3 regions of the Streptomyces sp. NBC_01142 genome follow, and region 1 is predicted to be linked to each of the others. Evidence: riboswitches for the same ligand, from Rfam matches in the RefSeq annotation. Region 1 holds a riboswitch; each other region holds the start of a gene.

The links. A riboswitch is a leader RNA that binds a small molecule or an ion and turns the genes downstream of it on or off. The one in region 1 is predicted to bind thiamine pyrophosphate.
Region 2: another riboswitch for thiamine pyrophosphate. It lies ahead of thiO (glycine oxidase ThiO); the one in region 1 lies ahead of thiC (phosphomethylpyrimidine synthase ThiC).
Region 3: another riboswitch for thiamine pyrophosphate. It lies ahead of OG883_RS07180 (thiamine ABC transporter substrate binding subunit); the one in region 1 lies ahead of thiC (phosphomethylpyrimidine synthase ThiC).

Annotation. Positions count from the first base shown of each region.
Region 1 covers NZ_JAPEOR010000002.1:3,060,256-3,070,249, forward strand. The annotation lists gene OG883_RS31555 (LacI family DNA-binding transcriptional regulator) at 1-602, shown strand, start outside; gene OG883_RS31560 (metallophosphoesterase) at 777-1,958, shown strand; gene OG883_RS31565 (hypothetical protein) at 2,107-2,934, shown strand; gene OG883_RS31570 (hypothetical protein) at 2,972-4,075, opposite strand; gene thiC (phosphomethylpyrimidine synthase ThiC) at 4,373-6,175, opposite strand; TPP riboswitch at 6,168-6,327, opposite strand; gene OG883_RS31580 (YibE/F family protein) at 6,399-7,751, shown strand; gene OG883_RS31585 (SsgA family sporulation/cell division regulator) at 7,889-8,323, opposite strand; gene OG883_RS31590 (IclR family transcriptional regulator) at 8,448-9,218, opposite strand; gene OG883_RS31595 (DUF5326 family protein) at 9,440-9,652, opposite strand; gene OG883_RS31600 (cupin domain-containing protein) at 9,779-9,994, opposite strand, start outside.
Region 2 covers NZ_JAPEOR010000002.1:983,783-993,776, forward strand. The annotation lists gene OG883_RS21890 (NAD(P)/FAD-dependent oxidoreductase) at 1-1,256, shown strand, start outside; gene OG883_RS21895 (hypothetical protein) at 1,357-2,226, opposite strand; gene metF (methylenetetrahydrofolate reductase [NAD(P)H]) at 2,278-3,195, opposite strand; gene thiE (thiamine phosphate synthase) at 3,297-3,947, opposite strand; gene OG883_RS21910 (Rv2175c family DNA-binding protein) at 4,036-4,401, opposite strand; gene OG883_RS21915 (NAD(P)/FAD-dependent oxidoreductase) at 4,445-5,623, opposite strand; gene OG883_RS21920 (hypothetical protein) at 5,721-6,062, opposite strand; TPP riboswitch at 6,114-6,226, shown strand; gene thiO (glycine oxidase ThiO) at 6,224-7,411, shown strand; gene thiS (sulfur carrier protein ThiS) at 7,408-7,617, shown strand; gene OG883_RS21935 (thiazole synthase) at 7,624-8,418, shown strand; gene pknB (Stk1 family PASTA domain-containing Ser/Thr kinase) at 8,692-9,994, shown strand, end outside.
Region 3 covers NZ_JAPEOR010000001.1:1,519,255-1,529,248, reverse strand. The annotation lists gene OG883_RS07200 (helix-turn-helix domain-containing protein) at 57-1,160, opposite strand; gene OG883_RS07195 (nuclear transport factor 2 family protein) at 1,678-2,124, shown strand; gene OG883_RS07190 (ABC transporter ATP-binding protein) at 2,163-3,194, opposite strand; gene OG883_RS07185 (iron ABC transporter permease) at 3,194-4,810, opposite strand; gene OG883_RS07180 (thiamine ABC transporter substrate binding subunit) at 4,849-5,940, opposite strand; TPP riboswitch at 6,020-6,129, opposite strand; gene rlmN (23S rRNA (adenine(2503)-C(2))-methyltransferase RlmN) at 6,160-7,266, opposite strand; gene OG883_RS07170 (DUF6233 domain-containing protein) at 7,530-7,871, shown strand; gene OG883_RS07165 (hypothetical protein) at 8,146-8,673, shown strand; gene OG883_RS07160 (phosphatidate cytidylyltransferase) at 8,972-9,994, opposite strand, start outside.

The DNA of each region.
Region 1 (9,994 bases):
CCGGGACCCTCCCGGTCACCGCCTGGGTCGACAACGACCACGAAGCCGCCGTACTCGATCTGCTCGAGCATCTCGCCGCCGCCGGCGCCCGCCGCATCGGCCTGCTCACCGGCACCACCACCGACACCTACACACGCCTGTCCACCACCGCCTATCTGAGCTGGTGCGAGCGCGTCGGACAGGACCCGGTCTACGAGTCCTACCCCGCCCACGATCCGTGCGCCGGGGCCGTCGCGGCCGACCGCCTGCTCGCCCGACCGGACAGACCCGACGCCGTCTACGGACTCTTCGACCCCAACGGCACCGATCTGCTTGCCGCCGCCCGGCGCTACGGTCTGCGCGTCCCCGATGATCTGCTGCTCGTCTGCTGCAGCGAGTCGACCGTGTATGCCACCACCGAGCCGCCCATCACCACGCTCTCGCTCAAACCGCGCCGGATCGGTACAGCGGTCGTCCAGCTCCTCATCGACGCCATCGAAGGGATCGACGAGGACCGGCCGATCGAGCAGGTGATACCGACCGAACTGATCGTCAGAACGTCCTCACAGCGCCGCCCTCCGCGAACGACGGTGAGCGCCCCGCGATCTTCATCTCAGGACTAGACCTTCCCAATTGGGACGAAACAACCGGCGAACCAGGGGTGCAGGAGGATTCACCACCCCTGGTGCGTCACACAGCGCGGACCTCATTCCTATGATGGGCGCACGACACCGCGGACCACCCCGACCAGGCTGGGCCGAGAGGTGAACGGCGGCGCGACGGTGGTGGAGGGGTCGATGACTCAGGGGGCCGGTCAAGGACCCGTAGTGCGAACAGCGACATTGCGTGATTTTCGCGTACCGCCGTACGCGCAGGTTCCCGTGCAGTCGCAGTCGCAGTCGCACGAACAACCGCCGGTGCCTCCGCGCGCACAGCCACAGGTGCCGCCCCAGGTACCGCCCCCGACGGAATCGCCGGTGCCCTCCCAGGCGCCTGCGCAGCCGGCGGGGTCCGGCCATCCCGGCAACGCCTTCCCCGAGGGAGAGCAGCCGGACGGCTACACCCCCACCGCGCGCGATCTTCCTGTGATCAGCCTCGGCGGCCCTGGCGACACCGTCCAGGTGCAGGTCAACCCCGCCGAGGCACCCTCGGCCGACGGGCTCGGACCGCTCTATGTCGTCGGCGACGTCCACGGCTATCTCGACGAGCTCCTCGCGGCACTCACCGCACAGGGCCTCATCGACGCCGAGGGCCGCTGGGCCGCGGACAACACCCGACTGTGGTTCCTCGGCGACTTCACCGACCGGGGCCCCGACGGCATCGGCGTGATCGACCTCGTCATGCGGCTCTCCGCCGAGGCCGCGGCAGCCGGCGGCTACTGCAAGGCCCTGATGGGCAACCATGAACTGCTGCTGCTCGGGGCCAAGCGGTTCGGCGACACCCCCGTCCACTCCGGTGCGGGCACCGCCACCTTCCAGGCCGCCTGGTTGCTCAACGGCGGCCAGAAGGCAGACATGGACCGTCTCCAGGACGTCCATCTGCAGTGGATGGCGCGGCTCGACGCAGTGGTCGAGGAGGACGGGCATCTGCTGATGCACTCCGACACGACCGCGTACCTCGACTACGGCTCCACCATCGAGGACGTCAACGACACCGTGCACGCGATCCTCACGCGCAACGATGCCGACGAGTGCTGGGACCTCTTCCGCAAGCTCACCAAACGCTTCGCCTTCCGCGACGACGACGGCCCCCAGGCCGTACGCGAACTGCTCACCACCTATGGCGGCGGGCGCATCGTGCACGGTCACAGCCCCATCCCGTACCTGCTGGGCGAGGTGGGCACGGAGGACGGCGAGGACGGCGAGCGCCCGGTCGTCGAAGGCCCGCATGTGTACGCCGACGGGCTCGCGATCGCCATGGACGGCGGCGTGACCATGGCCGGAAAGCTCCTCGTCGTCCAACTCCCGCTGTCTGACTGAGTCAACTCGGGACAGGCGATTTACGGAAACCCCCTGTCACCCCGTGCCTCAACCGCTCTACCATCGGGTTATCCGTAGCAGGCTCTCCTCCGTTTCTGCCCAACCGCCCGGTCGATGCGGGCAATCCGGCCCTACGGAGCATCGGGGGATGCACATGAACAGCGCTCCGCACCTGCTGACCGAGGATCGCGCCGAGTACGAGCGGATCCTCGACGACGCACTGCGCAACGCCCATGACCGTCCGGATCTCGCTGCCGTCGGGGAGCGGCTGAACGCAGAACAGCTCCGCACCATGGCACTGAACGCGACAACGCTGATCACCACCGCCGCCGCGACCGAGTACGAGCACTATGTGAAGGTCCGCGAGGAACTGCGCTCACCCACGACCGCCGCGTCCATACGCAATTCCGTACTGGCCGCGTCCGAGGGCGAGGCGTCCGAGGGCGGCGCCGGGTTCGCCGCCGTCGTCGCCGTGCTTGCCCCCGTGCTCGCGGGGACGGCCGCACTGATCTTCCTGCTGGTCGGCTACATCCTGAAGATGCTCAGCCCCACACCGTCGTTCGCACAGACCCTGCTCACTGCCGGCTGGTTCTTCGGGGCGGTCACGGCGGCAGCCATCCTGGTCGCCGCGATCGGGCTGCTGCTCACCGCCCTGCGCAACGGCGCGACCCAGGTCCCGGCCGCGGAGTCGGCGGGCGAGCTGCCCGACGAGCTGTCCCGGGCCAAGGACGCCTGGCGTCATGCCCTGCTGGAGCGCGGCCTGCTGCCGTTTCTGCGGGCAGCGCTGGCGGACCCCAGCGCCGACCCGTCCTCCGCGGTACCGCCGCGCCATGTGAGCCGTATCCCGAAGGTCGGCTACAGCGGCCCGGACTACTCCAGCCCGAGCGAGGGCTCGACGACCGGACAGCGCCCCACGTTCACCAGCCCGGACTTCACCAGCCCGGACTTCGGCGGGCCCGAGCACCGGCCGGAGTGATCCCGGGCCACCGGCCGCAGCGGTCTCCGGCCGGTGCTCACAGGCGCCGTACGGCCTGCGTCTCTGCTCGTTCGACCGACGCACGTCCGTGCACATGCACCAACGCCAGATGGAACAGCGCCGGCGCGAGCGGAGCCCATCGATGGACCCGGTCCGGTCGCAGCAGATACCTGGCCACCGGCGCCGCGCGGAAAGGAACGTAGTCGATCGTCTGGTGTTCCCACCTGTCGGCGACGCCTCTGCTCATCCGTGTCTGCAGGCCGTCGCGGGTCAGGTCCTTCAGCCGCGCGTAGAAGTGGGCGCTCCAGTGCCGTCTCTCCACGTCCAGCACGAAGGCCAGCAGAACGAGGGTGTACTCGTGCGGCTCCAGGGACAGCTCCTCCCGCATGCCGCGGCGCGCGACTGCGTAGAGATCCGGAGCACTCCTGCCGGATGAATCGATGTGCCGGGACAGCCCTTCATTGACGGAGGAGTTCCACACTCCGGGTGCCATACGAACCCGGTCGCTGCGCTGAGTGACGACCAGCATGTCGTCGGCGGTCACCACGGCCACATTGGCGGCGAAGCTGCACTGAAGGAAGGCCGGTGCTTCCAATGGCCGGTCCGGATCGAGGTATCTGGACCGCGGCGTGGTCCCGTCGGGCAGCCGCCGATCCAGCTGCTGCGCGGCAAGAAACGTGTAATAGTCCGTCGGCCGCAGCCTCAAGTGGACTTCCGGCTGCTCGTCCAGGGCCGTCCGGGAGACGTCGAACGACTCGACGGCATACCGAGGACCGTTCCACACCGGGGTCCGGCCCTTCGCCCGGAGCTGTGCGCTTTCGGTCTCGATCTCGTCCCGCCAACCGGCCATGTCCGAAGGGAGCGTGATCTCGTCGTCCAGGACCTGGACATGTATCGCCTCGGAAACGACGGGCGACTCGCCGTCCCCCTCCACTATCAGGGCGGAGGTGTGGAGCGGTCCCAGCGAGAACGTGGACCACACGCGGTGGGACTCCTCACGGGACCGAAGGCTCCGAACCGCTCGTTTCGAACGCTTGCGCAACGTGAACCAGGCGTCCTGCAAGGGCTGTTGGAACAGCGTTGCGAACAGCATGCCGAACAGTGCGCCGACCACTCCGTTGGCCACATCGATTCCGCCCACGTCACGCAGGCTAGTCAGATTTGATCAAGCTTCGGGTGGCCGTGGCTCTACCGTTACCTCGAAACTCTCGGCCCTTCGGAGCCACCGCCATGCTGGGGCGGACGCCACGGCGTACCGATCAGCGGCTCCATCCGGGGACGAATGCCCGCTGGTGGCACAAGGCCGTGGCTACCGCGGAGGCTACGGCCGTGGTCACCGCAATGACGGTGGCGGCCGGCACGGTGCCCCTGAGCCGGACACACCGGCCCGAACGGCGGTGCGCCCGCCCGGCTGCCCGGGGCACCGCCGTGCGTCACGTCAGTCCGCAAGCGGCAGGTACACACGGTTGCCGCTGGCCGCGAACTCCTTCGACTTCTCCGCCATGCCCGCCTCGGCCTCCTCCAGGGAAGCCGTATCGGCCATGTCACCACCGTGCTGGCGCCGGATGTCCTGGGAGATCTTCATCGAGCAGAACTTCGGACCGCACATCGAGCAGAAGTGCGCGGTCTTCGCCGGCTCGGCCGGGAGCGTCTCGTCGTGGAACTCCCGTGCCGTGTCCGGGTCGAGGGCCAGATTGAACTGGTCCTCCCACCGGAACTCGAAGCGCGCGTCCGACAGTGCGTCGTCCCACTCCTGCGCGCCGGGGTGGCCCTTGGCCAGGTCCGCCGCATGGGCCGCGATCTTGTAGGTGATGACGCCGGTCTTCACGTCGTCGCGGTTGGGCAGGCCCAAGTGCTCCTTGGGCGTGACGTAGCAGAGCATCGCGGTGCCCCACCATGCGATCATCGCCGCCCCGATGCCGGAGGTGATGTGGTCATACGCCGGGGCCACGTCCGTGGTGAGCGGGCCGAGCGTATAGAAGGGGGCCTCCTCGCAGATCTCCTGCTGGAGGTCGATGTTCTCCTTGATCTTGTGCATCGGGACGTGACCGGGTCCTTCGATCATCGTCTGCACATGGAAACGCTTGGCGATCGTGTTGAGTTCCCCGAGCGTGCGCAACTCCGCGAACTGCGCCTCGTCGTTGGCGTCCGCGATCGAGCCGGGGCGCAGGCCGTCGCCGAGTGAGTACGTCACGTCGTACGAGGCGAGGATCTCGCAGAGCTCCTCGAAGTTCTCGTACAGGAACGACTCCTTGTGGTGCGCCAGACACCAGGCCGCCATGATCGAACCACCGCGGGAGACGATGCCGGTCTTGCGGCGCGCGGTCAGCGGAACGTACCGCAGCAGCACGCCCGCATGGACCGTCATGTAGTCGACGCCCTGCTCGGCCTGCTCGATGACGGTGTCCTTGTAGACCTCCCAGGTAAGCTCCTCGGCCTTTCCGTCGACCTTCTCGAGCGCCTGGTAGAGCGGCACGGTGCCGATGGGAACGGGGGAGTTGCGCAGCACCCACTCACGGGTGGTGTGGATATTGCGGCCGGTGGACAGGTCCATGACCGTGTCCGCGCCCCACTTGGTGGCCCAGGTCATCTTGTCGACCTCCTCCTCGATGGAGGAGGTGACCGCGGAGTTGCCGATGTTGGCATTGACCTTCACCAGGAAACGCTTGCCGATGATCATCGGCTCGATCTCGGGGTGATTGACGTTGGCGGGCAGGACGGCCCGGCCCGCGGCGATCTCCTCGCGTACGACCTCGGGGGAGACGTTCTCGCGGATCGCGACGTACTCCATCTCCGGCGTGATCTCGCCCCGGCGCGCGTACGCGAGCTGCGTCACCGCCTGACCCGCTCGGCCCCGGCGCGGCTGGCGCGGCCGGCCGGGGAAGACCGCGTCGAGATTGCGCAGTCCGCCGCGCGGCGAGGTGTGCTTGATCCCGTCGTCCTCGGGGCGGACCGGGCGGCCCGCGTACTCCTCGGTGTCACCGCGGCCGATGATCCAGTTCTCCCGCAGCGGCGCCAGGCCGCGGCGTACATCGGTCTCGATGGTGGGGTCGGTGTACGGTCCGGACGTGTCGTACAGCGTCACGTCCTTGCCGTTGGTGAGGTGCACCTGGCGGACCGGCACCCTGAGATCGGGGCGCGAGCCCTCGAGGTACCCCTTGTGCCAGCCCGGCGTGCGCCCGGCCTGGTCGGCGGTGCCGTCCTGGCTGGCGGCAGGCGTGCGTGCATCCTGAATGGTCATGAGACCTACTCCCTACGCCGGCATTACCCGGTAACAGGTTCGGCGGTCGACGCAGCGGCTTCCGTATCCGAAGTACTGGCGTGTGGCCAGACGGCTCGTACGGAGGTCAGCGCCCTCTCAGCCCGGTGCTCCGAGCTCCCGCGTGTGCAAAGGTGCCACCACGCTAGCGTCATTTCTGGCGCGCTGAACAGTGGGCCCCCCGCATTCTTGCGATGATCGGTCGGTGACCTCCACCCCGACCACCTCGCCACAGACGCCCGAACCGCACGGCCACTCGCACAGCCATGGACCTGCCGCGCCCGTCTCCCGCCACCTCCGCAAAGTCATCGCCGCGGTGCTGATCCCCTTCGCCACGGCGGTCCTCGTCGGTCTCGCCGTGCTCTGGCCGGGAGGCGCGCCCGCCCACGAGCGCAGTGGTGTCGGCTTCGACCGGCAGACCGAGCAGGGCACGGTGACGCAGGTCGAGAAGGTCAACTGCAAGGACGTGAACGCCGCACAGGTTCCGCCGACCGGTGACACCTCCACGCCCGAGGGGCGCGAGGCGGTCAATGCCCAGCAGGGCAGCTGCGAGAGAGCGACGATCAAGGTCACCAGCGGCAAGGACAAGGGCCGTACCTTCACCGAGATCGTCCAGCCGGACGCGCCGCGGCAACTGAACGAGGGCCAGGGAGTGGTGGTGGCGTACGCCCCCGATGCTCCCCGCGATCTCCAGTACTCCGTGACCGATGTGAACCGCGAGTTCCCCATGGCCCTGCTGGCCGGGCTCTTTGCGCTTGTGGTGGTACTGGTGGGGCGGATGCGCGGCGTGATGGCGCTGATCGCGCTCGCCCTCTCGTTCGCCGTACTGACCCTGTTCATCCTCCCCGCGATCCTGCAGGGCTCCAATCCGCTGGTCGTCGCGGTGGTCGGGGCGAGCGCCATCATGCTGATGTCGCTCTACATGTGCCACGGACTGACCGCCCGGACCTCGGTCGCGGTCCTCGGTACGCTGATCTCGCTGCTGCTGATCGGGCTGCTCGGCTCGCTCTTCATCGGCTGGGCGAGCCTGACCGGCAACACCGATGACAACACCGGCCTGATCCACGGCCTGTTTCCGAACATCGACATGAGCGGTCTGCTGCTGGCCGGCGTCATCATCGGCTCGCTCGGCGTACTGGACGATGTGACGGTGACCCAGACGTCGGCGGTGTGGGAGCTGCGCCAGGCGGATCCGACCATGGGGCCGAAGGCCCTGTACCGGGCCGGCCTCCGGATCGGCCGGGATCACATCGCGTCCGTCGTCAACACCCTCGTACTCGCCTACGCGGGCGCGGCGTTGCCGCTGCTGCTGCTCTTCTCGATCGCGCAGAGCAGCGTGGGCACGGTGGCCACCAGCGAGCTGGTGGCGGTGGAGATCGTGCGGACCCTGGTGGGGTCGATCGGTCTGGTCGCTTCGGTGCCGGTGACCACCGCGCTCGCGGCGCTGGTGGTTTCCGCCGACCGGCCGGGCTCGGCGGGATCCTCAGAAGCAGGAGCAGACAGCGCTCCGAGCGGATCGCCGGTACGGAGCGGCAAGGGCCGACGGCGCAAGAAGTAGGCCGTGAGCAGGGACAGTGGGCGGCGGGCAGCAGTCCGCGGACGGGCGGCCGTAAGCGATAGGCGGCGGGGAGCAGTCCGCGGACGGGCGCGGGCGCACGGCAGGAGGCGTCAGGTCGCGGCAGCCGTACGAGCCCGTCAGCCGGCGGTCTCCTCCGCCAGGATGCGGCCGAGCGCCGCCTCCAAGTTCTCCTCGAAGTCACCGAGCGTCCGCTCCTGCCCCAGCGGCACCAGCTTGTCCGTGCGGTCGAGGAAGGCCACCAACGGCGCCGCGCTCGCCCGGAACACCGCCCGCTCGCAGCCGACCTGGAGCCGGATCCTGACGTCGGACAGCCCCTCGGGCCCGACCGGCGCGATGCACACATCGCCGTCCCCGCTCCGCGCGTTGATGCCGTCCAGCAGCAGCTCCCTGCCGAAAGCCCAGGTCACAGGGGCATCTCCGGGCAGGTGAAAGGTCATCCGCACCGCATACGGATCCCCCGTCTCGTACCCGAGCTCCACCGGGATCCGGAAGGAGAGTTCCTCGGAGACAAGAAAACTCATCAGGACCTCGGCCTGGACAGACTCGCGCATCATGTACTCCGCAGCAGATGAAGCAGTGAAATGAAACCGTGACGAAAACGGCCAAGAATGATCCCCCTTGGCCCTCTTGACGCAATCGTGCTGTAAGCGCTAGTTGATCACAAGGAGTAATTTTTCAGATACTGATAGAGAGGGTAAGCGATCCCAACAACCCGCCAATTCCACTGCGTAGCTCCTCGATCGCAGGGAGCAGCCGTTCTTCCTGGTGAAGAGGGAGAGAAATCGCCATCGTCGCGGCGGCGGACCCCGCCGTGATCGGAATGGCGGCACAGACCGTACCGAGCGCATATTCCTGCCGCTCCACGACGGGCTGCATCCGCCCGGTTGACGCGAGCCGCTCCAGCAGCGCGCGCCGGTCGCGTACGGAGTAGGGAGTGACCGCCTGCACGGGATGGCGGTCCAGATGATCGCGACGGGCCGGCTCGTCCAGCTGACTGAGCAGACACTGGCCGATCGCATGGGCATGCCCGGTCTCCCGGAAGTCGGCCCACTCGCTCACGGCCGGGGCACAGGGGGTGTCGGCGACCGCGACCAGCTCGATCTCACCCTCGCGGTAGACCGCGAAGTACACGGGGACACCAATCGTGTCGCGCCAGTGCGTCAGCGAGTCCTCGAGCCTGGTGCGACGATTCTGCAGAGCGCCGGCGGGGGCGAGCCGTCCCACGGCGTCGCCCAGGACGAACACGCCCTTCTCGCGCCGGAGATAGTCCTCGTGCGTCAAGGTGCGCAGCAGGTGGTAAGCGGTGGGAAGAGGAAGCCCCGCCTCACGCGCGAGCTGCTTCGCGGGAGCCCCGTCCGGATGGGAAGCCACTGCCTCCAGAAGCCTCAGCGCCCGCTGCACCGAACCAATCAGGGTAGGGACAGCGGCGTTCGTAGCCTTGGCCAAAGGTCACCCCCAGGCGTGGTGACGGGCTTGCGCGCCCGCCTGCGGGGGCCACCCCCGCGCGCCCGCCGCGCGGATTTCCCAAGGGACGGCAGCGGGTTGCCACTGTAATGGCAGCCCTTGTCGGGGGATGGGGTTTGTCAGAGGCGTTCCCCCGGGCGGGCTAATGGCCATTCCGGCCCACGGTACGAACAGCCGTGTACCGGCACCCGCCTTTGCCTCTGCTACCAGTCGCTGCGCGAGCCGGAAGATGTCGTGAACATCCGTACGACGAAGACAAGTCCGCCGACGAGGGCGACAAAAACCAGGGCCATGAAGAGCAGCTTCATTACAAAGCCGACAATGCTCGCGATCAGTCCCCCGAACACGACCAGCGCGATAACGGGCACCGCGACCCACTTCACCCACCACGGCATTCCCGCGAAGATCTCCCGCACAGCCATCGTCCTACCTCGTTTCTCTGAGTTCCTGCCCTCGATGCTAGGCGGGAGGAGGTGGCCTGCGGGGCCCGCGAGCCCCCGCTCTCCCCTGATCGAACCCCTAGGGACCGGGGAGGGTCGCGCTCAGCTCTCGGGGGGAGAGAAGACAACCATCACCCGCAGATCCTCGGTGATGTGATGGAACTTGTGCGGCTCTCCCGCCGGGACATACACCACGCTGCCCCGCCCCACCTGCGTCGTCTCCATCCCCACCGTGATCGCGGCGCGGCCGCTGACGACGAAGTAGACCTCGTCCTGGCGGTGGGGCAACTGCGGATCGATCTCGCCGGCCTCCAGTGC
Region 2 (9,994 bases), 2.1 Mb from region 1:
CGGCCGTCCGGCATGTCTTCGCCGACGGCACCGAGGTCGCGCTGCCCAACGCCTCGCGCGGAGGCGTGGCTTCCGCGCTGGACGAGGCGCTGGGTGCCGGTGCCGGTGAGCTGTGGAGCGCCTATCTCAACCGCGCGCGGACCGCCTGGGACGCGACGCGCAGACCGCTCCTCGAGGAGCCGCTGCGGGCGGACCGGCAGGCTCTGGGGCGCGATCCGTATCCGGCGGTGCGCAAGAGCGGGCTGCTGCGGCGCCGGCCGCCCACCCTGGCCGAGGTCGCGCACCGCGAGTTGGGCGATCCGCGGCTGGTGGCCCTGCTGGAGAGCAGTGCGCTGGCGTACGGGCTCGATCCCCGCAGCGCGCCCGCCGCGGCGGCCGTACTGCCGTACATGGAGCAGACCTTCGGCAGCTGGTACGTACGCGGCGGGATGCGGGCGCTCGCGCAGGCGGTGTACGAACGCTGCCTGGCCCGCAAGGTCGAGTTCGTCTTCGGCGCCGAGGTGACGGGCGTACAGGAGAAGGACGGGCGCGCGGCGGGGGTGGTACTGGCGGACGACGACACGGGCGCGGAAGCGGACTTCGTCGTCTCGGGTGCCCCTGTCCCGGCCCTCTACAAGGATCACGTACTGGACCGGCAGCACTCCGACGACCGGCCTCACTGGCAGAAGGGCCCCGCGACCGGGCGGTTCGTGCTGTGCCTGGCGCTGCGCGGCGCCCGGCCCGGCGACGCGGTGCACCGCACCGTGGTTCACGCGGCCGACCGGTCCGCAGAACTCGAGGCGGTCCTCGACGGCCGGCTGTGCGACCGGCCGACCGTGACGGTCCTGCGCCCGGACGATCCCACCCTCCATCCCGAAGGGCACGAGTCGGTCACCGTGACCGCCGTCGTCCCGGCCGGGGACCTGTGGTCGGCGGACAGTCTGTGGAGTGAGCCGGGCGTCACCGAGCGCTTCGCGGACCGGGTCCTGGAGGCGGCTGCCGCCGCCGTACCCGGCTTGGGCGAGCGGTTGCTGTGGCGCGAGGCGCGCACCCCGGACGACACCCTGCGGGAGACGGGCCTGCGCCAGGTGCCCGCACCCGCGCTGGCGGGCGCCGGGGGTGACTACCTGTCGGCGGACAACCGGTCGCCGCTGCCGGGGCTGCTCTTCGCCGGTGGCTTCGCTCACCCCGGTGGCGGGCTCGCGCACGCCGGGATGTCGGGTGCCCTGGTCTCCGGGCTGATCGTGGAGGGCGCGGACTTCCGCGGCTCTCAGTGACCCCGGGCGAGTGACCCTGAGCGAGTGACCCCGGACAGGTGCTTCCGGGCAGGTGGCTCCGGGCGCCGGAGTTCCGGCCCCAGGTCCCCAGGGGCCCGGGTCAGTAGCGGTACTGCTGCTCGTTGTACCCGGAGTCGTAGCCGTACGGCGAGGGCTCCTCCTGCGGCGCCGGCGGGACCTGCTGCTCCCCGTCGCGCTGCTGCGGCACCCACACCCCGCCCGGCGGCGTCTCGCTGTACTGCTGCTGTGCGTAGGGGTCGGCGTACTGCTGCTGGCCGCCGTAGCTGTCGTAGGCATCGTAGGAGTACGCGCTGTGCTGCTGGCCGCCCACATAGGGGTCGGAGTAGGCGGCGTACTGCTGCTGCCCGGTCCCGTAGTCGTACTGCCCGGCGTAGCTGTCCTGACCGGCCGGCTGCTGGCCGTAGCCGGAGTAGGTGTCGTAACCGGTGTCGTACGCGGCGTAGTTCTGGCTCTGGTCCTGCTCGGTGGCGGCGGCGTATGCCGTGTCGTTGTATATGCCGTACTGCCCGGTCTCCTCGGGCAGCGGCTGCGGCTCGTAGACGTCATCGTTCTCCGGGGACTCCCGGGACTCCCGGGGCTCCGGGGACTGCGCGGTGCCCGGCTCGTAGGCGAGGTCGGACACCTCCAGCGTGGGCTCGCGCGTCGCGCCCGCGCCCTGGGGGGATCCGGACCTGCGTCGGCGGCTCGCCCCGGGGCTGCCGCCGAGTGCCCAGCCGGTGGAGAAGCCGCGCCGGAAGGAGAGCGTGACGTAGGTCTGGCCGACCGCGAAGGCGATGGCGCCGAGCGCGATCACCAGGACGGAGGGCAGCAGTACGCCGAGGACCACGCCGAGGAAGCCGCCGAAGGCGAGCAGCCGGTAGCGCAGCCGCGCCTTGTACTGCAGCAGCACCTCACCGAGCAGCCACAGCGCGACGACGCCGAACGCGATGTAGAGGACCGTCCAGCCCATGCCCGCCCCTCTCCTGCGGCCGCCGCCCCGGGGCGGGGCGGATACGACCGGTCACGACTGCTCGTGCAGTCCGAGATTCTCGTAGATTTCGAGCGTTGCCGTGGAGTTGTTGAGCGTAATGAAGTGCAGTCCGGGGACACCCTCGGAGAGCAGCCCGGCGCAGAACTCCGTCGCGAACTCGATGCCAATGGAGCGTACAGCGGCCGGATCGTCCTTGACGGAGAGGATCCGTTCTTTCAGCGCGGGCGGGAAGGCGGCGTTGCTGAGCTGCGCGAACCGTTCGAGTTGCTTGACGCTGGTGACCGGCATGATCTCGGGAATGATCGGGGTCTCGCAGCCCGCGGCCTTGACCCGGTCGCGCAGTCGCAGATAGTCCTCGGACTGGAAGAACATCTGTGTGATCGCGTAGTCGGCGCCGGCCTTGCACTTGTCCACGAAGTGCTGGATGTCGGTGTCCCAGTCGTCCGAGCGCGGGTGCATCTCGGGGAAGGCCGCGACGCCGACGCAGAAGTCCCCGGACTCCTTGATCAGCTGGACCAGCTCCGCGGCGTACCGCACGCCCTCGGGGTGTTTGACCCACTCGCCCATCGGGTCGCCGGGCGGGTCGCCACGGACGGCGAGGATGTTGCGGATCCCGGCGTCGGCGTACTGCCCGACCATGTTGCGCAGTTCGGCGACGGAGTGGTTGACCGCGGTGAGGTGTGCGACGGGGGTGAGCGTGGTGTCGGCGGCGATCTGCTGGGTTGCCTTGACGGTGCCGGCGCGCGTCGAACCGCCGGCGCCGTAGGTCACGGAGACGAAGTTGGGGGCCACCGCCTCGACTCTGCGCAGCGCGTTCCAGAGGTTCCGCTCACCCTTTTCGGTCTTGGGTGCCCAGAACTCGAAGGAGTACGAAGTTTTTCCGGTCGCGAGCAGGTCACGCACGGTCCGTGCGCGATCCGTCCTGGTCGAAGCTGTACCGAGGGCCATAACGGCAGGTTATCCACGCCTCGACCGGTCGCCCAACCAGACCGCGGAAATATGCCAGATTTGCCGGGTTACTGTCCACCCCTCGGACAGTTATCGGACAGTTATGCGATGCGCTCCCTGACGCGCTTCGCCAGATCCGCCGTCGCCGCGGCCGGATCGGCGGCCTCGGTGATCGCCCGTACGACGACGATCCTGCGCGCGCCCGCGTCCAGCACCTCGTCAAGGTTGCGCTCGTCGATCCCGCCGATGGCGAACCACGGCCGCTCGGTCGCCAGCGACGCGGCGTACCGCACAAGGCCGAGTCCCGGGGCGTACCGCCCGGGCTTGGTCGGGGTGGGCCAGCAGGGTCCGGTGCAGAAGTAGTCCACGCCCGGCTCTGCGACGGCCGCGTCCACCTCGGACTCGCCGTGCGTGGAGCGGCCGATCACCACGTCGTCGCCGAGGATCGCGCGGGCGGCCCGGACGGGCAGATCGCCCTGCCCCAGATGGAGCACCCCGGAGCCGATGGCGTGCGCCACGTCGGCGCGGTCGTTCACCGCGAGCAGCTTGCCGTGGCGGCGGCAGGCGTCGGCGAAGACCTGGAGATGCTCCAGCTCCTCGCCCGCCTCCATGCCCTTGTCGCGCAGCTGCACGATGTCGACCCCGGAGGCGAGCACGGCGTCGAGGAACCCGGGGAGATCTCCCTGTCGCCTGCGGGCATCCGTGCACAGATAGAGCCGGGCGTCGGACAGCAGCGCACGAGCCGTGGACATGGGTGATTCCCCCCGTGGGATCGGCGGTGTACGGGCAGGAGCAACCGGCCCCTGCCCGTACAGCGCGTGTGGTGGTGTCTTCAGGACGTCAGACGGCGAGCGCCTGGGCCCGGCGCTTCACCTCCGTGCCGCGATTCTCGCTGAGCGCCTGCGCGGGCGTGCCCGGCAGGGTGGGGTCGGGAGTGAAGAGCCACTCGAGCATCTCTTCGTCGGAGAAGCCGTCGTCCTTCAGGAGTGTCAGGGTCCCGGCGAGACCCTTGACCACCTTGTCGCCGTCGATGAAGGCGGCAGGCACCTGAAGCGCCCGGTTCTCACCACGGCGTACGGCGATCAGCTGGCCTTCCTTGACCAGCTGCCGTACGCGTGTCACCTCGACATCGAGCATTTCCGCGATGTCGGGAAGGTGGAGCCAGGCGGGGACGAGAGCATCGATCTTTGCGTCAATCTCGGTCACAGGACAAGCCTGCCATCCCGGACTGACAGTGGGTAGCCAGACCCTAGAGAGCTGCCGCCTTCAGAGGGACGGAAGGATCGGCCGAGCGCTCCGGATCCAGCCGCGCGCCGGCCAGGATGAGTTTGCGCCCTTGCGCCAGATCGCGGGCCCTGCCGACGGCGAGGAGCGCCACCAGCACGCCCTCCCGCAGCCAGAGCACCGTCCAGGCGGCGCTCGCCGGATCGCCCCGCCACACCGTCGTGTCGGCGGCCGCGTGATGCCCCGCGTACTGCACGAAACGGCCGAACTGCTCGGACCAGAAGTACGGCACCGGGTCGTAGATCTGCGCCGGCTCACCGCCGGCACCCCTTCCGATGATGTTGGCGGCGACCGTGCGCGGCCCCTGGAGAGCGTTGTCCCAGTGGTGCACGAGCAGCCGCTCGCCGTAGCGGCCGGACGGGAAGGAGGCGCAGTCCCCGACGGCGTACACATCGGGCAGCGAGGTGCGCAGATACTCGTCCGCGGTGATGGCGCCCTCCGGACCGAGTGCGATGCCGGATCCGGCGAGCCAGGCGGTGGCGGGCCGCGCGCCGATGCCGACGACCACTGCGCCGGCCGGGAGGTGCCGTCCGTCCGCCAGGATCACCTCGCCCGGCTCGACGTCGGCCACGCGCGCGTGGGTGAGCAGCTCGGTGCCGTACTCCGCGTACCAGTCGGTCATCGGGGCGGCGACCTCGGCGGGCAGGGCCGCCGCCAGCGGGCGCTCCGCGGCCTCGACGACGGTGACCGTGCAGCCCGCGGCGCGGGCGGCGGTCGCGAACTCCGCGCCGATCCAGCCCGCGCCGACGACCACGATGTCGTGCTGTTCGGCGAGGACGGGGCGCAGCCGTGCCGCGTCGTCGAGGGTACGCAGCAGATGGACGCCGGGGACGCCCTCGGTACCCGGCAGGGTGATCGGCTCGGCGCCGGTGGCGATGACCAGGACGTCGTAGGGAACCGGCCCGGCGCCGGTGTCCAGTTCGTGCGCGTCGGAGCGTACGCCGGTCACCTCGCAGCCCAGCCGCAGGTCGACCTCGATCGCCTCGAAGTCGACGTCGAAGGCCGAACCCTCCGCCTCCCCCAGCAGGATGGCCTTGGAGAGTGGGGGCCTGTCGTAGGGCTGGTGGGGCTCCGCGCCGATCAGGGTGACCGGGCCGGTGAAGCCCTGCTCGCGCAGGGCCACCGCGGTCTGCACACCGGCCATTCCCGCGCCGGCCACGACGACCCGCCGGTGCCGCCGGTGCTGCTCTGTCTGCTGCTGCCGCTCGTTCACCTGATCATCTTAAGCAGCTGACGAATCGTCAGGAAGGGAGTTGCTCGACGACGCTCGTCCCGCTGCCCTCCTGGGACTCCCATTCCCAGGTCTCCTCGAGGCGCACTCGCCCGTCCTCGAGCTCGACCACGATGGAGACGCAGTGCCCGCAGGACGTCCCGCCGTCCGTCTTCAACTGCACATAACGGAAGTCCAGCCGGTCGCCTTCCCGGGTCCCGACAAGATGGCCGCGGATCACATCACCCCCCTCGTACTCGGCCCAGATCCGGCCTTCCCGCTCGTGGTACGTGAACCGGGTCCGGGTTCCCACCTGGCCCGGAGCCTGGTCGGCGACCGGCGAGAGTACGAGTCCGTCGAGCGACGTCACCACTGGGGCTGCTCCCTTACTGCGCGTTGGGGCCTGGGGTTAGGGTGGCCACCGTAAGACACTCGCGGGAGCCCGGACGCACCGGGCTGAGAGGGAGGCTGGACGGCCTCCGACCGTACGAACCTGATCCGGGTCATGCCGGCGAAGGGAGGGGCTGGACGCCCATGTCGCGTACATCGGATGTCCTCGTTGTCGGGGGCGGAATCATCGGCCTGGTCACGGCCTGGCGGGCGGCGCAGCGTGGACTGCGCGTCGCCGTCGTCGATCCGGAGCCGGGCGGCGGGGCCGCACAGGTCGCGGCCGGCATGCTCGCCGCCGTCACCGAACTCCACTACGGCGAGCAGACGCTGCTCGCTCTCAATCTGGAATCCGCACGGCGCTATCCCGCCTTCGTCGCGGAGCTGGAGGAGGCGAGCGGGCAGTCCGTCGGCCACCGCGCCTGCGGAACGCTCGCCGTCGCGCTCGACGCCGACGACCGCGCGCACCTTCGGGAACTGCACGCCCTGCAGCGCCGGTCCGGACTGCAGTCGGAGTGGCTGTCCGGGCGCGAATGCCGCCGCCTGGAGCCGATGCTCGCCCCCGGTGTACGCGGTGGCCTGCGGGTGGACGGCGACCACCAGGTCGATCCACGGCGGCTGGCCGCGGCCCTGCTGACGGCCTGCGAGCGGGCGGGGGTGATCTTCCACCGCGGCTGGGCGGAGCGGCTCTCGGTGGTACGGGACCGGGCAGCCGGGGCCGTACTGGCGGGGGGACCCTCCCGGGCCGGCGGCTCCGGGGGAGGAACGGAACTCGCCGCGGACCAGGTGGTACTGGCGGCCGGTTCGCTGAGCGGCAGGCTCGGTGGCGTACCGAAGGACGTCCTGCCACCGGTGCGGCCGGTGAAGGGCCAGGTACTGCGCCTCACGGTGCCGCGTCCGTACGCGCCCTTCCTCTCGCGCACCGTCCGGGCCGTGGTGCGCGGCAGCCATGTCTATCTGGTGCCGCGCGAGAACGGCGAGCTGGTCGTGGGCGCGACCAGCGAGGAGCTCGGCTGGGACACCACGGTCACCGCGGGCGGGGTGTACGAGCTGCTGCGCGACGCGCACGAGCTGGTGCCGGGCCTCACCGAGCTGCCGCTCACCGAGACCCGCGCCGGACTGCGCCCCGCCTCCCCCGACAATGCCCCGCTGCTGGGCCCGACCGCCCTGCCCGGCCTGCATCTGGCCACCGGGCACCACCGCAACGGGGTGCTTCTGACTCCCGTCACCGGCGATGTGATGTCCGAGGTGCTGGTCACCGGCGAACTGCCCGACGAGGCCCGCGCGTTCACCCCTCGCCGCTTCTCCCCCGTACCTCAGGAGCAGCCCGCATGAACGTCCTGAACGTCTCCGTCAACGGCGAGGCGCGCGAGCTTGCCGTCGGAACCACCCTGGACGCCCTGGTCGCCGGTCTCAGCGCCGCCCCGTCCGGAGTCGCCGCCGCGCTCAACGAGACGGTCGTCCCGCGCAGCCAGTGGGCCGGCACACATCTGGGCGACGGCGACCGCGTCGAAGTCCTCACCGCAGTGCAGGGAGGCTGATCAGCCGTGGCCGACGACCGTCTCACCATCGGCGACACCGCCTTCAACTCCCGGCTGATCATGGGTACGGGAGGGGCGCCCAGCCTCGACGTACTCGAACGCTCCCTCGTCGCGAGCGGCACCGAGCTCACCACCGTCGCGATGCGCCGCCTCGACCCGACCGTGCAGGGCTCCGTCCTGTCCGTCCTGCAGAAGCTGGGCATCCGTGTCCTGCCCAACACGGCGGGCTGTTTCACCGCGGGAGAGGCCGTGCTGACCGCCCGGCTCGCCCGCGAGGCACTCGGCACCGAGTGGATCAAGCTCGAGGTCGTCGCGGACGAGCGCACGCTGCTGCCCGATCCGGTCGAGCTGCTGGACGCGGCCGAGATCCTGGTCGACGACGGCTTCACGGTCCTGCCGTACACCAACGACGACCCGGTGCTCGCCCGCAAGCTCGAGGATGCGGGCTGCGCGGCGATCATGCCGCTGGGCTCGCCCATCGGGTCCGGCCTGGGCATCCGCAACCCGCACAACTTCCAGCTGATCGTCGAGCACGCGCGCGTGCCGGTCATTCTGGACGCGGGCGCGGGCACGGCCTCGGACGCGGCGCTCGCGATGGAGCTCGGCTGCGCGGCGGTGATGCTGGCCTCGGCGGTCACCCGCGCCCAGGAGCCGGTGCTGATGGCGGAGGCGATGCGGCACGCGGTGGAGGCGGGACGGCTGGCGCGGCGGGCGGGCCGCATTCCGCGTCGCCACTTCGCCGAGGCGTCGTCGCCGACGGAGGGCCGTGCGGTCCTGGACCCCGAGCGCCCGGCGTTCTGACCACTGCGGGGAGCCTCCCTGCAACAGGGGCTCCGCCCCGTACGGCCTTCGGCCGCGCCTCGATCGCCGGACGGGCCGCCATGCAGCCCCACGGGGGTCTGGGTCGCGGGGTCCGGGGCGGAACCCGGTCACGGGAAGGGACGGGCAGGCCAGGGGCAGAGTGGGGTCGAGGTGGGGGAAAACCTCCCCCGCTGTCACAGCTCGGCTTCAGTCCTGCCCCGGACCCGCCCCGGGGCGTCAGGGGTGCCGTGGGTGACTCGTAGAATCGACCATGTGGATACGACCCTCCAGGACCCTCTCGTCGGGCAGGTGCTCGACGGCCGCTACCGCGTCGAGGCGCGCATCGCCGTCGGCGGGATGGCCACGGTCTACCGGGCCGTCGACACCCGCCTCGACCGGGTGCTCGCCCTCAAGGTGATGCACCCCGCCCTCGCCACCGACGCCTCCTTTGTGGAGCGCTTCATCCGCGAGGCCAAATCGGTGGCGCGGCTCGCCCACCCCAATGTGGTGGGGGTCTTCGACCAGGGCGCCGAGGGTGCGTACGTCTATCTGGCGATGGAGTACGTCGCGGGCTGCACGCTGCGCGACGTCCTGCGCGAGCGCGGGGCGCTCCAGCCGCGCGCCGCGCTCGACATCCTGGAGCCCATGCTGGCTGCGCTCGGCGCGGCGCACCGGGCCGGGTTCGTCCACCGGGACATGAAGCCGGAGAACGTGCTGATAGGGGACGACGGCCGGGTCAAGGTCGCCGACTTCGGTCTCGTACGGGCCGTCGGCTCCGTCACCAACACCACCGGTACCGTCCTGGGCACGGTCTCCTATCTCGCGCCGGAGCAGATCGAGTACGGCACGGCCGACACGCGTGCCGATGTGTACGCCTGCGGCGTCGTCCTCTACGAGATGCTGACCGGCTCCAAGCCGCACCACGGCGACACCCCCGCCGCGGTGCTGTTCCAGCATCTCAACGAGGACGTTCCGGCGCCCTCTGCCCTGGTCCCCGGGCTCGCCGTGGAACTCGACGAGCTGGTCGCGAGCGCGACCGCACGCAATCCCGAGGTCCGTCCGCACGACGCGGTGGCGCTGCTGGCTCAGGCACGCGAGGCGCGGGAGTCGCTCGGCGACGAGCAGCTGGACGCGGTGCCGCCGCAGGCTCACACGGACACGGAAAACGGGGCCACGGACGGGACCGGGGGTCAGGCCGAGGGCGACACGGTCCCCGCCTCCGAGGACCGTACGAGCGTGATTCCGCGTGTGCGTCCCGTCGAGGAGCCCGAGGTTCACCACACCGCCCGGCTGGCGATGCCCCCTGCGGAGCCGCCGCAGCAGCACCGGGCGTCCCGGCGCCGTACGGTCCCCGTCCCCAAGCGTGGCGTCCTCGCCCTGCTGGTCTCGCTGTTCCTGGTCCTCGGCGTGGGCGTGGGCGTCTGGTACATCAACTCCGGGCAGTTCACCCGCGTCCCCGCCCTGATCGGCAAGACCGAGCAGGAAGCCAGGCAGGAGCTCAGGAGCGCCGGGCTGGACGTGAACAACGTCCGCCGCGCGTTCAGCGAGACGGCCGAGCGGGGCACGGTCATCAACA
Region 3 (9,994 bases), on a different contig from region 1:
CGGGACAGTGCCCCCGTGGCTGCGCTCACGCTGAGGCGGGGTCTCCAGCGGTGAATCTAGGCCCGAGCAGCGCGCGGTGGTGTGCGTGACGTGCAGGGTTTCTGTGCTCTGCGTGCCGTGGGGACCAGGGAGAGCGCACGGTGTTCGGTAGGGGTGATCCCGTAGGCTTCGCGGAATGCCCGGCTGAACGCGGTGGCGGTGGAAAAGCCCCAGCGAGCCGCGATCGCTTGAACGGGCTGACCGCCCAGTTCCCCGCGTGCGAGGTCGGCGTGGGCGCGCTCCAGCCGGCTTTGGCGGATACGTGCCGCGATGGTCAGCTGCTGGTCGCCGAAGAGGGCGTAGAGACCCCGCAGGGACATGTTGTGCCGATCAGCGATCACTTGAGGAGTCAGACCCGGGTCGCCGAGGTTGTTCTCGATGAAGCGGTAGATCCGCTGCAGTGTCTCCTGCGCACGGGCCTCGGCAGGCGCCTCATCCGGGTCACCGAGCTGCTGCGCGAGAAACGCGGTGGCCAAGTCGAGGGCGACGGACCCCATCCCACGCAGCTCTTCCGGGCCACAGCGCGGGCCGTGTGTCAGCAGCGTCTTCAGGAAGCCGGCGAGGATTGCCCCTGACCCCACGTCTGCAGCCATGCCCTGTGCGAGGAGGCGGTCCACCCGGTCCGGGCGCAGCGCCAGGTCCGGACGGGGAATCTGCATAACCACCGTCTCAACCCGCCCGCCTGTACATTCCCCCTCACTCGGTCGTGAGGTGTCCGTGAGCACGAGTCCCCCCGCGACCACCGATTCGTTGCCCCGCTGAGAGATCCTGAAAGCACCTTGTGTGACGAGCGCCAGCTGCAGGTGCTCGGGATCGCCACGCCGGACATGAGCCAAGGTGCGGCGCGAGAGCACCGGTGAGCAAGCCAAAGCAGACAACCGCACCACGCCCAGATCCAGATCCGTGACGCTCGCCCGGAAGTCGGCCGCATGCTGGGTGCTGAGCATGACAGGCATCACATCGCTGGACACTGTCTCGCAAAACCAATCGAACCTGTCCTCACACGCCACGTCAGCATCCAACGCAACCAGCAATCCCATGCGATCCCCCACGCCTTTGACGTGGCAGCGAACCAGCCCCTCACCGGTTGTCGCACAGCCGTGCTTCACCCCCACCGCCACGTGATCAATTATCAGACACATGCATTCGGACACACGCTCGGCCCGTTATGGCGTTCGCCGACGAGCCGGCCGGGCGCAGCGGCGCCCGGCCGGCCGACACGTCACGCGAAGCTCGGAGGCCCTGGCCGTCGCTAAGGACTCGGCCCTGGGCAGTGTCTTCAAATGATCTTGGATGGTGGATCATGGAGTCGTGATAGGTCGCCCTGAACTGTCCGATGCCGAGTGGGAGTTCGTCCGGCCACTACGGGATGTGGGTGACGCTTCACACCCGATTCCGCCGGTGGGCGGAGGACGGCACGTTCGAGCGGATGCTCCGGGCCGCCCAGGCCAAGGCGGACGCGGCGGGCGACATCGTCGGCTGACGACCATGGACCATCCGCGTTTACGTCGGGAGGCGGGGCCGTATGCCCCGCCTCCCGACGCTGTCGTCTTACCCGCCAGGTAATCGACCCCGGCAGCGGGCAGCAGCAAGGATCGGCCCCGTGCACGGAACACGGAACACGACGAAGGGGCCGGAATGAGCACCACGACCACCACCGACCGCACCCGCGCCACCGTCCAGGACTTCCTGGGGCGGGTCGGGGAGGGCGGGCCCGACCGTATCGCCGCACTGTTCGCGGAGAAGGTCGACTGGGAGATCGCCGAGAACCCGACCGTGCCCTGGATCCGGCCCCGCACGACGCGCGCCGACGTCGCGGACCACTTCCGTGCCCTGGCCGAGGGGCAGACGCCCGACCCGGACGCCACGAGGGTCGACGTGATCGTCGTGGACGGTACGGAAGCGATGCTGAGCGGGCAGCTCGCCGGCACGGTACGGGCCACCGGGAAGTCCTTTCGGTCGCCCTTCGCCATGCGGCTGACCGTCGAGGACGGTCTGATCACCCGTTACCGCGTGTACGAGGACAGCCTCGCGATCGCCGCCGCCTGCGCAGGCGACAGCGACAGCGACAGCGACAGCGACTGAGTCCACCGCTGAGTCAACGGGCTGAGTGAATGACCGAGTCAGCCGGCCGGAGCCAGCACCACCACGTCCTCGGCGGAGAAGACGGCCCCCACGGCCGCCCCTTCCTCCGGCGCGTCCCGCAGGGAGCACTCCGCCTCCAGCGGCGGCCCGTCGTCCGGCCGAAGCTGGAGGGCGACGTGGCTGCCCCGGAAGGTGCGCGCCTCGACCGTGCAGCGCAGGCCGCCCTCGGGGTCCGTGAGCCGTACCCCGGCCGGTCGTACCAGTACCGTCCGCGCGCCCTGCGGTGAACCGTCCGGCACCGGGACCTTGCCCCACGGGGTGTCCGCGGCCGTGCCGCTCACCGTCGCCGCCACCACGTTGCCGAAGCCGAGGAAGCGGGCCACGAACTCGGAGACGGGCCGCTGCCACACTTCCAGCGGTGTGCCCGCCTGGGCGATCCGGCCGTCCTGCATGACGACCACGCGGTCGGCGAGCGCGAAGGCCTCGCCCTGGTCGTGGGTGACGGCGAGCACCGTCGTACCCAACCGCCCGAACAGCCCGCGCAGTTCGACGACGAGCCGCTCCCGCAGCCCCCGGTCCAGCTGGCCGAGCGGCTCGTCCAGCATCAGCAGCCGCGGCTCCGGTGCAAGCGCCCGGGCCAGCGCCACCCGCTGCTGCTCGCCGCCGGACAGTGACGCCACGGCCCGCCGTTGCGCCCCCGGCAGCCCCACCAGCTCCAGCAACTCACCCACCCGAGACACCTGTTCGCCCCGCCCTGTGCCGCGCATACGCAGCCCGAAAGCGACATTGCCGCCCACGTCGCGCTGCGGGAAGAGCTGGTGGTCCTGGAACATCAGGCCCACGCCCCGCCGGTGCACCGGCACCCCGGCCTGGTCAGCGCCGGACAGCAGCACCCGCCCGGCGTCGGCATCCTGCAGGCCCGCGACGACCCGCAGCAGCGTGGACTTTCCGCTGCCGCTCGGCCCCAGCACACAGACGATCTCGTGCTCGGCGACCTCCAGGTCCACCGCGTCGAGCGCCGCCCGCGCCCCGAACCGTACGGTGATGTCATCCAGTCGCAGCAAGGCCATCAGAACTCCCCGGACGGTCGGTCGGTACGCAGGCGTTCGAGCAGCAGCAGAGCCGCCGCGCACACCAGCATCAGGATGGTGCTGAGCGCCATCGCCTGCCCGTAGTTGAGCTCGCCGGGCCGGCCGAGGAGGCTCGCCACGGCCACCGGCAGCGTCGGATTGTCGGGCCTGGCGATGAAGACGGTCGCCCCGAACTCGCCCAGGGACACCGCGAAGGCGAACCCCGCGGCAATGAGCAACGCCCGCCGCACCAGCGGCAGATCGACCTCGCGCCAGGCCCGCAGCGGAGACGCGCCGAGCACAGCGGCCGCCTCGCGCAGCCGGTCGTCCACCGCCCGCAGGACCGGCAGCATCGTGCGTACGACGAAGGGGACGCCGACCAGAGCCTGGGCGAGCGGCACCAGAATCCAGGAGGCCCGCAGGTCCAGCGGCGGCTCGTCGAGGGTGATCAGGAAGCCGAAGCCGACGGTCACGGCGGAGACGCCGAGCGGCAGCATGAGCAGCGCGTCGAAGCCGCGCACCAGCCGGCCTGCCCTGCGGGTCAGCGCGGCCGCCGCGAGCCCGCCGATGAGCAGCGCGATGGCGGTGGCGGCGAGCGCGTACTGCAGGGAGTTCCACACGGCCTCGATCGGCGGCACCAGGAACGCGCCCCCGCTCGGGTCCATGGTGAACAGCACCCGGTAGTAGCCGAAACCGTAGCCGGCCGCCCCGTCGAAGGAGCGCTCCACGAGCACCCAGAGCGGCGCCAGAATCAGCAGCCCGATGGTGACGAGGACCCCGCCGAGCAGCGCCCACTGCCCTGCGCCGCGCGGCCGCCGCGCGGTCTGCGCCGGGTCCACCAGCTTCAGCGCCGTCTCCCGACGCCGTACGGTCCAGGCGTGTACGGCGAGGATGCCGCCCACCGCGGCGAACTGCACCAGCGTCAGCACGGCCGCCGTCGGCAGGTCGAGCAGCTGGGCGGTCTGCCGGTAGATCTCCACTTCGAGGGTGGCGAAGGTCGGTCCGCCGAGGATCTGTACGACACCGAAGGAGGTGAAGGTGAAGAGGAAGACCATGAGGGCGGCCGCGGCCACGGCGGGCCCGAGCGCCGGCAGAGTCACGCGCCGCCACGCCGCGAACCGTCCGGCACCGAGCACCCGGGCGGCCTCCTCCTGGCGCGGATCGAGTTGCGACCACAGACCGCCCACGGTCCGTACGACCACGGCGTAGTTGAAGAAGACATGCGCGAGCAGGATCGACCACACCGTCGTGTCCAGCCGCAGACCCCACATTTCGTCGAGGAGCCCGCCGCGCCCCAGCAGCGCCAGGAACGCCGTCCCGACGACAACGGTCGGCAGCACGAACGGAACAGTGACCACGGCCCGCAGCAGCTGCTTGCCGGGAAAGTCGAGGCGGGCGAAGACGTACGCGCCGGGCAGGGCGATCAGCAGGGTGAGCGCGGTGGAGGCGAGCGCCTGCCAGGTGGTGAACCACAGGACGCGCAGAATGTCGGAGCGGCCGAGGACCTCGCCGATCCGGCCGAACTGCCATACCCCGTCGATCTGGAGACCCCGGCCGACGATCGCGGCCACGGGGTAGGCGAAGAAGACCGCGAAGAACACGACGGGCCCGGCCATCAGTCCGAGCCGCGCCGCATTCCCGCGCAGCGACTTCCTTACTTCAGTACGAGCGAGGACCACGACTGGACCCACTGCTCACGGTTCTCGGCGATCTCCTCGGGGGACACGGTCTCCGGCTTGTCGACCACGACGCCGTGCTTGGTGAACACCTCGGGCAGCTTGGCGTCCTTGACCACCGGGTTGACGAACATCTTCAGCGGCATGTCCTCCTGGAACTTCTTGGAGACCAGGAAGTCCAGCAGGGCCTTGCCGCCCGCCTCGTTCTTCGCGCCCTTGAGCAGACCCGCGAACTCGGTCTGACGGAAGCAGGTGCCGGTCGCGACACCGGTCGGTGCCTCGGCCGGCTGCGGCTCGGCGAAGAGCACCTCGACCGGCGGGCTGGAGGCGTAGGAGACGACCAGCGGGCGGTCGGCCTTGGCCTTCTTGCCGCCCGCGGAGCCGGAGAACTCCTCGTTGTAAGCCTGGTCCCAGCCGTCCACGACCTTGACGCCGTTGTCCTTCAGCTTCTTCCAGTAGTCCTGCCAGCCGTCGTCGCCGTACTTGCCGACGGAGCCGAGCAGGAATCCGAGGCCGGGCGAGGAGGTCGCGGCATTCTCGACGACCAGCAGGTCCTTGTAGGCGGGGTCGGCCAGATCGTCGAAGGTCTGCGGCGGAGCGAGCTTCTTGTCGGCGAAGTACTTCTTGTCGTAGTTGACGCAGATGTCGCCGGTGTCGACGGGCGTGACGCGGTGCTGGTCCTTGTCGAGCTGGACCTCGTCGGTGACCTGGGCCAGGCCCTTGGCCTCGTACGGCGTGAACAGGCCGTTGTCGAGCGCACGCGAGAGCAGGGTGTTGTCGACGCCGAAGAAGACATCGCCCTGGGGGGAGCCCTTGGTGAGGATCTCCTTGTTGAGGGCCGCGCCTGCGTCCCCGCTCTTGAGCACCTTGACCGTGTAGCCGGTCTCCTTGGTGAACTCCTTCAGCACGGAGGCCGAGGCGGCGAACGATTCATGGCTGACCAGCGTCACGGTCTTGGACGTGGCACCGCCGTCCGCGGAGTCCTTTGCCTCCCCGCCACAGGCGGCGAGCGTGGAGACACCCAGCGCAGCGGCCAGCGCGGTGACCGTGATCTTCTTGGTGGTGCTCATCGGATTCCTCCTGGAGATGACCAGGAAGAGACGCGGCCCTGCCCGGTCCTGAGCAGGATCCGGGCAGGGCGCAACAGCTTGTGAGTAATGACCGAACTTCCTACCCAGAATGACCTGGGCAAGGTTCAGAGGGTCTGCGACCTGACGGTGTCGCACTCTCAGCGCTGTGGCGCTCCCCTGTCGGAATATGCAGATGTTTCCCGTCAGGTTACACGGAACCTAACGCTCCGAAGCGGCCAGCTGTCCGCACGCTCCGTCGATCTCCTGGCCACGGGTATCGCGAACCGTCACGGGCACCCCGTGCGCCGCGATGGCATCCACGAACGCCTTCTCGTCCTCGGGACGGGAGGCGGTCCACTTCGATCCCGGCGTCGGGTTCAGCGGGATGAGATTGACATGGACCCGCTTGCCCTTGAGCAGCCGGCCCAGCAGATCACCCCGCCACGCCTGGTCGTTGATGTCGCGGATCAGGGCGTACTCGATGGAGATCCGGCGGCCGGACTTCTCCGCGTACTCCCACGCGGCGTCCAGCACCTCGCGGACCTTCCACCGGGTGTTCACCGGAACCAGGGTGTCGCGCAGCTCGTCGTCCGGCGCGTGCAGCGAGACGGCCAGCCGGCACTTGAAGCCCTCGTCGGCGAAGCGCAGCATCGCGGGCACCAGACCGACGGTGGAGACGGTGATCCCGCGCTGCGAGAGCCCGAGCCCGTCCGGCTCGGGGTCGGTCAGCCGCCGGATGGAGCCGACGACCCGCTTGTAGTTGGCGAGCGGCTCCCCCATCCCCATGAAGACGATGTTCGACAGCCGCGCCGGACCGCCGGGCACCTCGCCGTCGCGCAGGGCGCGCATGCCGTCGACGATCTGGTGCACGATCTCCGCGGTCGACAGATTGCGGTCGAGACCGGCCTGGCCCGTCGCGCAGAAGGGGCAGTTCATCCCGCAGCCGGCCTGCGACGAGATGCACATCGTCACCCGGTCCGGGTAGCGCATCAGCACGGACTCGACGAGCGTGCCGTCGTGCAGCCGCCAGAGCGTCTTGCGGGTCGTGTCGTCGTCGCACGAGATGTGCCGTACGACGGACATCAGATCGGGGAGCAGCTCGGAGGCGAGCTTCTCGCGCGCAGCCGCAGGGATGTCGGTCCACTGGGCCGGGTCGTGGGCGTATCGCGCGAAGTAGTGCTGCGAGAGCTGCTTGGCGCGGAACGGCTTCTCGCCGATCGCGGCGACGGCGTCCTTGCGCTCGGCGGGCGTGAGGTCGGCAAGGTGCCGCGGTGGCTTCTTGGCTCCGCGGGGCGCGACGAAAGTGAGTTCTCCGGGCTTGGGCATGGTGCCTCGAGTGTCGCAGATGGAGTGTCGTGACCTGCAATCGCCGAGACCCGGGGCAGGCGTTGCCGGTCGTTGCCGGTGGCTGTTGGGCATCCTCGGACGACCCAGCCTCAGAGCAATTCCGGCTGGCCACAGCGACAGCGGGAGGGAAAGCAGGGCTGTACCGCCACACCCTCAGGAGCCGACGCACGTGACAGAGCCCTCCCCCGCCCCAGGACGGGCTCTGTCGTGCAGCGGCCCCACCAGGACCTAGACTCGAACACGTGTCCGAACAAGTGCCTCGCCTGGAGCGCCTGCGCAGCGTCCGCCAGTGGCTGGCCTGGCAGCTGCGCCGCACGGACGAGACCATCGCCGAGCTGGAGAAGCAGGAAGCGGCGGCCGCACGCGCAGCCCGCACGCTGCCCCCACGCGTGCCGGAGTGGAGGCTTTCCATGCAGCGAGCAGGCGGGCGGCCGACCCCCGACGCCGTCCACACCAGCGACTGCGGGATGGCCGGCAATGCCACCCGGCCGCTGACCCGTGAGCAGGCACTTCGCGCGATCACAGAGGACGGCATTACGGCGTGCCCCTACTGCCGACCGGACACTGACCTTGGAGTGCTGTGAACCGGGACCCGTCGCAGCACGAAGTCACGCGCACTGCACCGTTGTCGTGCACCGCGCGGTCGGCCCGGCCGGCCGTCCTTCCGAGATGAGTCTGCCCCGCCGCCCCACCAGGGCATACCGCGTCGGAGGCGCGGGATCCGGACGGCCGGGCGGCGGCCGCCCGCCCGTTCCCCGGGTCCCTCGTCACGTCGGCGTCACGCCGCGGTCATGGGCCTCGCGCAATAGTGGCGGGACCAGGGCTGTAAGGTCAGCCCGCCCATCCGAGGGTGGACCTATGAACCGCAGACGTTGCCTCGCTCTCCTGACACCACCGCTCGCCGTGTCGTTCGCACTCGCCTCGGCCGCCGGTGCACAAGGGATGAGCCAAAGGGCTCCCGAGAGCGCCACCGTCCTCCCGACACCGGGTTGCGCGGTGGTGCGGAGCACCGACGCCCCGGGCCCAGCCGCCTTCTCGCTCATGGGCGAGGGATTCCCGGAGGGAGCGAAGGTGTCGTTCCTGGGACCGTCGCACGCCGGAACAAACCTCACCGTGGACGCCGACGGCGCTTTCGTCGTGCCCGGCGCAAAGGACGCCCAGTACCACATCGTGGTGGACGACGGTGAGGACACCGTCAAGTGCGCCAAGGCGAAGGGCCCGCAGGCACAGAAGGACGAGGAGCGCGCGGCGGGCTTCACCGCCGGCCACAAGGCGGTCAAGGCGAACTGCCAGGCCACGCAGCCGCAGGGAATCGCACCCCGCACCAAGAGCTACGACGACGGCTGGAAAGAGGGAGCCGCCGCGGCAGCCGCCAAGTTCTGCTGAGGAAGCAGCGAAGCCTCCCGTCCGCCCGTCGCGATGCCGGGCGGACGCGGACGTCGACGTGGACGAGGTTGCGCGGTCAACCGGCGGGCGGGAGCTGGTTGCCGCTGCGCGCCAGTACCCGGCCGGGGCGCGGTCGGCCCGCTCGAAAGTCAGGGCGCGACGGCCCAGGCAGGAGACCTGGCGCTGCCCGAGGCGGATGGGTTTCCAGGCTCGGGCATGGTGCTGCCAGTGCCGCAGAGATACGAAGAGGGGTTCGCCGCCCTGTGGACAACGAACCCCTCACGTACGAATGGCCGGGTCAGCCGCTTCCCACGAAGATCACCAGAAGCAGCCACACCACCGGCGCGGTCGGCAGCAGCGAATCCAGCCGGTCCATGATGCCGCCGTGCCCCGGGAGCAGCGTGCCCATGTCCTTGATGCCGAGGTCCCGCTTGATCATCGACTCGCCCAGGTCGCCGAGCGTCGCAGTGGCCGCGACGGCGAAGCCGAGCACCAGGCCCTGCCACCACGTGCCGTCGTCGATGAGGAACTCCATGAACAGCGCGCCCGCAGCCATCGCGAACGCCACCGCGCCGACCAGTCCCTCGCGGGTCTTTCCGGGGCTGATGCGCGGCGCGAGCTTGTGCTTGCCGAAGCGCCAGCCGACGGCGTACGCACCCGTGTCGCTGACCACAGTAAGTACGAGGAAGACGAGCACCCGCTGCGGCCCGTCGTCCGCCGCGAGCATCATCGCGACGAACGTCGCCAGGAAGGGGACGTAGAACGCCGCGAAGACGCCCGCCGTAACGTCCCTCAGATAGCCCTCGGGCGGCTCGGTCATCCGCCAGACCAGCACCGCGAGCGCCGTGAGCGCCATGGCAACCCAGGCACCCTCCGCGCCGCGCACGTACCCGGCCACCACCATCGCCGCGCCGCCGACCGCGAGAGGCACCAGCGGCGCCTTGATCTGCTTGCGCTCCTCGAGCCGGGAGGTGAGCTCCCAGAGCCCGACCACGACCGCGACCGCAATCACGCCCACGAACACGGCCTTGACGATGAAGAGCGACGCGACGATCACCGCGCCGAGTCCCACGCCGACCCCTATGGCCGCGCGCAGGTCACGGCCGGCCCGCTTCTTCTGCGGCTCGGGCGCTGCCGACGGCGGCGGGGTGTGCATGGGCTCCTGCGGCGTCTCGTCGCGGAACAGGGGACCACTCGGCCGAGCGGACCCCCGGTCGCGGTCGTTGCGGTCCTCGCCGTCGTTACGGTCTTCGGCGTCTCTACCTGCGTCGGGAAAGTCCGGCACGATGGGCATGGGCCGAGTCTGCTGTGCCTCATGCCC